Regions from separate parts of the Idiomarina sp. H2 genome, predicted to be linked through region 2. Evidence: predicted binding sites of a transcription regulator. Region 2 holds the regulator's gene; the other holds the start of a gene.
What was found. The regulator sigma-54, encoded in region 2, starts transcription at its own class of promoters, with help from an activator protein. The targets are predictions, from matches to a motif close to GTTGGCACGNNNNTNGNNT.
Positions count from the first base shown of each region.

Region 1 (3,419 bases), on a different contig from region 2:
GTGAAAATCAATTGTATTGATCCTGACTTTGGTGTGGTGTTACGAGCTAATCAAACCGCTCTGATCGGGGCAATGCAGAATCTGGTTAACAACGCTGTTGATGCCAGCCGGCCCGGACAGGAAGTGCTATTAAAAACCGATGTTGATGATGGTAACTGGAAAGTTTCTGTTATTGACTCTGGTTGCGGCATTCCGGCTGAAAAACAAGACAGTGTATTCACTCCATTTTTTACTGAAAAATCGAACGGTACTGGTTTAGGTCTGGCGGTTGTCCAAACGGTGATAAAAGCACACAACGGTTTAATTGACTGGGAAAGCCAGCCAAATAAAGGCAGTCGTTTTACCTTAGTGCTGCCGGTATATGAGTGGTCAGAAAATATAATGAAAGAGGTACGTTATGGCTGAGCGACAAGTATTGGTTGTTGAAGATGACGTATCGCTGCGTGAAGCGATTATCGATACGCTGGAACTGGCTGATTGTCAGTGCCTGGAAGCCGCTAACGGCGAAGAAGCCTTACTTATTCTAAAAAAAGAGTCAGTGGCGCTGGTTATCAGCGATGTGCAAATGCCGGGAATTGATGGCTTACAGTTATTGCGTAGCATGAATAATCAGCAATACGACATTCCGGTTATTATGATGACGGCCTTTGCAAAGGTGGATGACGCAGTCGTTGCTATGCGTGAAGGCGCTGTCGATTATCTGACTAAGCCGTTTTCAATTGAAAAGCTACAAACACTGGTGCAGCGTTATTTGCCCGACGGTGCAATTAACGATATTGAGCCGGTCGCAGAAGAAGGCTCCAGCCAGGCAGTGCTGGCTATGGCACGAAAAGTTGCGGGTAGTGAAGCAAGCGTAATGGTCACTGGGCCTAGCGGTACCGGTAAAGAAGTGCTGGCGCGTTATATTCACCAGCATTCGGATCGCTCAGACGGGCCCTTTATTGCCATTAACTGCGCAGCGATACCTGAAAACATGCTGGAATCCATGTTATTTGGTTATGAGAAAGGTGCCTTTACGGGCGCTAATCAGTCTTCTCCCGGTAAATTTGAACTGGCTCAGGGCGGTACTTTGCTGCTGGACGAAGTGACTGAAATGGCTATGCACTTGCAGGCTAAATTATTACGGGTTATTCAGGAGCGGCAGGTGGAGCGTCTGGGCTCGCGTAAAACCATACAGTTGGATGTCCGGTTAATAGCTACCTCTAACCGAGACTTACAACAGGCGGTGCGCGAAGGGCTATTACGTGAAGACTTAATGTATCGACTAAACGTGTTTCCCCTGCATTGGAAGTCTCTACGAGAGCGACCCGCGGATATCGTTCCCCTGGCAGAAAATTTACTGCAGCGACATAAACAACGTTCCGGTATTAAAACGCCCGTCAATTTCGCCGCCGCAGCAGTTCAACAGTTAATGCGCTATTCCTGGCCGGGCAACGTTCGGGAGCTGGAAAATGTAGTGCAAAGAGCTCTGGTATTACATCGCGATGGAGAAATTCAGCCACAGGATCTTATGTTGGAACTGAACGACGCGGTGGAAACCGCTAGCGTGTTTCCTGAACAAATAGAGACGCCTGAAGATAAGTCGGAAAACCTCGATGAGTCGCTTTTCCATCAGGAATACCAAATTATCAAAGATGCGTTGCAACGTCATCAGGGAAAACGCCAACCTGTCGCCGATGAGCTTGGTATTAGTCCACGGACTTTGCGCTACAAGCTGGCGAAAATACGAGAGCAGGGGCTGACTCTGACCGGCTCATAATACGGTCTTGAAATACCTCCTCCATTACCATTAGCCCTGTTTATCAGGGCTTTTCTTTGTATCTTACCGATGCGACCAAAAGTTGGCATTCTGTTTGCATGACTAACCTTAAATAAAGTCAGTGATGAATTTTTGACGGGGTTAATTATGAAAGTGGAAGCAAACGCACTTTATCAACAGTTACAATCGATGGCCACGCAGGCTTCCCAGCGTGATCAGCCTACGAATGTGAATGCCCTGCAAGGCAATACCGCTCAGGCTGATTTTTCCAATATGCTGAAAAGCGCAATGGATAACGTTAACGAACTGCAGCAAACCTCAGGTGATTTAAAAACTCGCATGGAACTCGGTGACCCGAATGTCACTTTGGAGCAAACCATGATTGCCAGCCAAAAGGCCGGTATCGCGTTTGAGGCAACGGTTCAGGTGCGCAACAAAGTTGTTGATGCGTACAAAGAAATAATGTCAATGCCGGTATAACCGCTGCATCATTGGAGATATAAGTCGTGGCTGAATCAACAGATTTAATGGTACAAGATACTGATTTACCTGATAACAACAGTTCAGGTAATGATGACGGCGGTGAGAAAACCGGCATTATGACGATGCTGGGCAACTTTGACATGCTGCGTCAGGTCATTGTCGTGCTGGCGCTGGCCATCTGTGTTGCTATTGCTGTTTTTATTATGCTGTGGGCACAAGAGTCAACTTATCGTCCATTCGGTCAGTTAGAAACGGAGGAGTTGATCAGCACCCTCGACTACATGGATGCAAACGGTATTGAATACCAGGTGGAAGGTAATACGGTTTCAGTACCTGAAGAAAACTACGATACTATTAAGTTGCAGCTGACCCGTGCTGGTGTTGATTACGGTAATTCGACCAATAACGGCTCTGAAATTTTAATGAGCGAACCGGGCTTTGGTGTTAGTCAAAGACTGGAGCGTGAGCGTCTTATTCATTCCCGCGAAGTTCAGTTAGCGCGTGCTATTGAAGAAATCAAAAAGGTTTCTGCCGCCCGAGTCTTGCTTGCTGTACCTAAAGAAAATGTGTTTGCCCGTCGCGAAAAACAACCCAAAGCATCGGTTATGCTGAATGTGCGCGGTGGCACCTCGTTAAGCGAAGAAGAAGTGGCCTCTATTGTTGATATGGTTGCCTCGTCGGTGACCGGACTCAGTACTGAGCATGTAACGGTCACTGACCAGGCCGGACGTCTGCTTAACTCTGGTTCGCAAAGTGCACTGGCGGCTAAAAGTTCGCGTGAGTATCAAATTGAACAAAAACGTGAAGAGGCCTACTTAGAAAAAATAGACAGTATTTTGATCCCAGTGCTGGGCTACGACAACTATACCGCACAGGTTGACGTGACCATGGACTTTACTCAGCGTGAAGAAACTCAGCGTCAATTTAACCCTGATATGCCGGCTATTCGCAGTGAAATGACGGTTGAAAATCGCTCTGTCGGTAGCGCCATTGGTGGTATTCCCGGAGCACTCACAAATCAACCTCCTTTAGAGTCTGACATTCCGGAAGAAGCCGGAGCAGGAACAGCAGGTGGTGGTGCTAATGGCAGCAGTCACCGTGAAGCAACCCGTAATTATGAGCTTGATAATTCAGTCACTTATACACGCAGTCAAACAGGTACTATTAAGCGCCTGAG
Region 1 is NZ_SNZY01000013.1:19,940-23,358, forward strand. Features, by position in the region: gene DET62_RS13735 (ATP-binding protein) at 1-405, shown strand, start outside; gene DET62_RS13740 (sigma-54 dependent transcriptional regulator) at 398-1,759, shown strand; gene fliE (flagellar hook-basal body complex protein FliE) at 1,907-2,239, shown strand; gene fliF (flagellar basal-body MS-ring/collar protein FliF) at 2,287-3,419, shown strand, end outside.
Region 1: a site for sigma-54 is predicted at 1,841-1,859, ahead of fliE (flagellar hook-basal body complex protein FliE). Genes of this name have one in related genera too.

Region 2 (3,419 bases):
TGCGAACATCAATGCTAATGGCTATTTTTTGATACTGCTCTATGACTGCATGCACCAGAGTTGGTAGCAGGCTTATGGGTAAATTATCAACGCAATAAAAGCCTAAGTCCTCCAGTACGCGCAGAGCAATTGTCTTACCTGAGCCGGAGCGACCACTAACAATGATCAGTTGCATGGCGACTGCTCACCTTCGCCCACAAATAATTGATATAACGCTTTATCAGAATCTGCGTGGCGCAGTGCGCGAGTACAGTCTTTGTCGTTCATTCTTCTGGCCACTGTGGCCAATGTTTGTAGATGGTTCTCGTGCTCTGATTCCGGAACCAGAAGCGCGAAGATAATATCGACAGGCTGGTTGTCAATAGAATCGAATTCGATAGGTTCGTCTAAGGTCAGTAATACCGCTACCGGATGATTCGCATTAGGTAAGCGGCCATGAGGAATTGCGATACCTAAGCCAATTCCCGTACTGCCTAAACGCTCACGGTTTAACAGGCTCTCAAAAATGTCATGACGGGTAATGCCAGACAGCTTAGGGGCTACGATTTGACTAATGGTTTCAAGTAGTCGCTTTTTACTTGCGCCCTCGACTGCACACTTGGTGCAGTCGGGGCTTAACAATTCACTCAGTTGCATGGATTAATGTTGTTTCATTTTCTCTTTGTGTTTAATCACCTGACGGTCCAGTTTATTAATTAAACCGTCGATGGCCGCGTACATATCTTCGTGTTTTGCGTCGGCGAAAAGCTCACCGCCATTCACGTGCAGCGTAGCTTCCGCTTTTTGAATCGTTTTTTCAACATTTAGGATGACGTGAACATTAGTTATATGGTCAAAATGTCTTTCCAGCTTGGCAAATTTTGTGTCCACGTAGTCACGCAGAGCTTCGGTAATATCGATGTGATGACCGGTCAAATTAATTTGCATAACGTCTTCCTTCTGCAGTTAACAAAGTTACAAAAGACTTTTGCGTTGGCTCGATGATGGAATGTTTAACGATTCCCGATACTTCGCAATTGTCCTTCTTGCTACTTGGATACCTTGTTCGGCTATCAGTTCAGCAATCTTACTGTCACTTAACGGTTTACTGCGATTTTCAGCAGCGACCATCTTCTTAATTAAAGCACGTATTGCCGTGCTTGAACACTCGCCACCGCCCTCTGTACTGACATGACTTGAGAAAAAATATTTCAACTCAAATACGCCACTTGGGCAGTGTAAGTATTTTTGTGTCGTTACGCGTGAAATCGTACTTTCATGCATATCCACGGCTTCTGCAACATCGTTCAGAACCATTGGCTTCATAGCTTCTTCACCATGCTCAAAAAAGCCCTGTTGGCGTTGTACTATGCAATTGGCCACTTTCAGCAGCGTATCGTTTCTGCTCTCCAGGCTTTTTATGAACCAGCGGGCTTCTTGCGTATGGTTTTTTATGTACTGGCTGTCGGCTACTGACTTTGTTGCTTTACTCAAGGCCGCGTATTCTTCGTTCACTTTTAGTTTAGGTACGCTATCCGGGTTTAATTCGACCATCCAACGACCATTTTTTTTAGTAACGGCCACATCGGGAATAACATATTCAACGGGTTGCTGCGCAACTTGCTCGCCCGGGTGCGGGTGCAACTGTTGAATTAATCGCATAGTTTGGCGTAAATCGTCTTCCGATAGCTTCAGTTTACGCTGAATGGTGCGAAAATCGCGACTGCCAAGTAAGTCCATATGTTCAGTCACTAAGCATAGAGCAACCTGCTTGTATTCAGTGTCGTCGCTTAGTTGACGTAATTGAATGGCAAGGCATTCACTGACGCTACGTGCGCCGACACCTATTGGGTCGAAATGCTGAATACGCTTAAGCACCATGCAGACTTCTTCTGCCTCAACTTCGGGCAGGCGCACAGCTTCAATAATTTCATTAACATCAACCATCAGATAGCCATTGTCGTCTATGGCTTCAATAATGGCTTCAGCTATGGCGGTGTCTTCTTCCGAAAAATGAGAAAGTTGCATTTGCCAAAGCAGGTGATCCTGCAAAGACTCGCTGGTAGAGCCTTGATAGACCTCAAAATCGCCGTCAAAGGATTTACCTGAAGAGGCTGCACCGTTGGCCGGGGTATGACTGGAGTAGGTGTCGTCCCAACTGCTGTCGACCGGCAGTTCGTCAGGCATTTCCTGGGTTTTTATAACGTCGGATGTTTCCCGTTGGCTGTCGTCTCTTTCTTCAATATTGCGAGTTTCGGGTTGGTCCGCGTCGTTACTCGTTTCACCTTCAACCTCCAGCAGCGGGTTGCTGTCTAATGCATCCTGAATTTCTGACTGAAGATCGAGCGAGGAAAGCTGCAGCAGGCGGATGGCCTGTTGGAGTTGTGGCGTCATGGTCAGGTGCTGACCAATTTTTAGCTGCAGACTTTGCTTCATAATGACTGTCCCGGTATCACGTTATAGGGTGAACTGCTCACCGAGGTAAACGTCTCTAACCTGTTGATTCGATAATATACTTTCTGCATCCCCACTGGCAATAAGCTCACCATGACTGACAATATAAGCGTGTTCACAAACAGACAATGTCTCGCGAACGTTGTGATCAGTAATAAGTACACCAATACCACGTTGCTTTAAATGTTCAACAATCTTTTTAATATCAATAACCGAAATAGGGTCAACTCCGGCAAAAGGCTCGTCCAGCAAAATAAACGTAGGCTCCGCTGCCAAGGCGCGGGCAATTTCAACCCGACGGCGCTCACCGCCTGAAAGACTCATGCCCTGACTGTTTGCTATGTGGCCTATATGAAACTCTTCGAGCAAAGCATCAAGCTGTTCTTCACGCTCATTAGTTGAAAGTTCTTTACGAGTTTCCAGAATAGCCATCAGATTATCGCGCACGGTCAATTTGCGAAAAATGGACGCCTCTTGTGGCAAATACCCAATACCCCGGCGTGCCCGTTCATGCATTGGCAGTAAGGTAAGGTCATTGTCATCCAGCAGAATTTGACCTTTATCGCTATTAACCAAACCGACTATCATATAGAAGGTTGTGGTTTTACCTGCACCGTTGGGGCCCAGTAAACCAATAACCTGCCCCTGACTTACTTCCAGGCTAACGTCTTTAACGACTTGTCGGCTTTTGTAGCTTTTGGCTAAATGTTTGACTCGTAAAGTTGCCATATTAAGGGTTCTCGTTATTTTTTTCGTCGGTATCGGTTTTTGGTTTAGGCGTAAAAATAGTGATAACACGGCTGTCTTCTTCACCTGAACTGCTTGCCGTTACCGTTTGTTTATTCAAATCATAAGTAATCAAACTGCCGCTTGAGCTACTGCTACCTTGAGAGATGCGAGCGTCGCCACTAAGCTCCAGTCGCTGTTCCGACTGAAAATAGGTGATTTTTTTTGCTTCAGCGTTAATTTCATTGCCGTCGTCCAGC
Region 2 is NZ_SNZY01000005.1:162,492-165,910, reverse strand. Features, by position in the region: gene rapZ (RNase adapter RapZ) at 1-175, opposite strand, end outside; gene ptsN (PTS IIA-like nitrogen regulatory protein PtsN) at 166-636, opposite strand; gene hpf (ribosome hibernation promoting factor) at 640-927, opposite strand; gene DET62_RS08300 (RNA polymerase factor sigma-54) at 955-2,415, opposite strand; gene lptB (LPS export ABC transporter ATP-binding protein) at 2,437-3,162, opposite strand; gene lptA (lipopolysaccharide transport periplasmic protein LptA) at 3,164-3,419, opposite strand, start outside.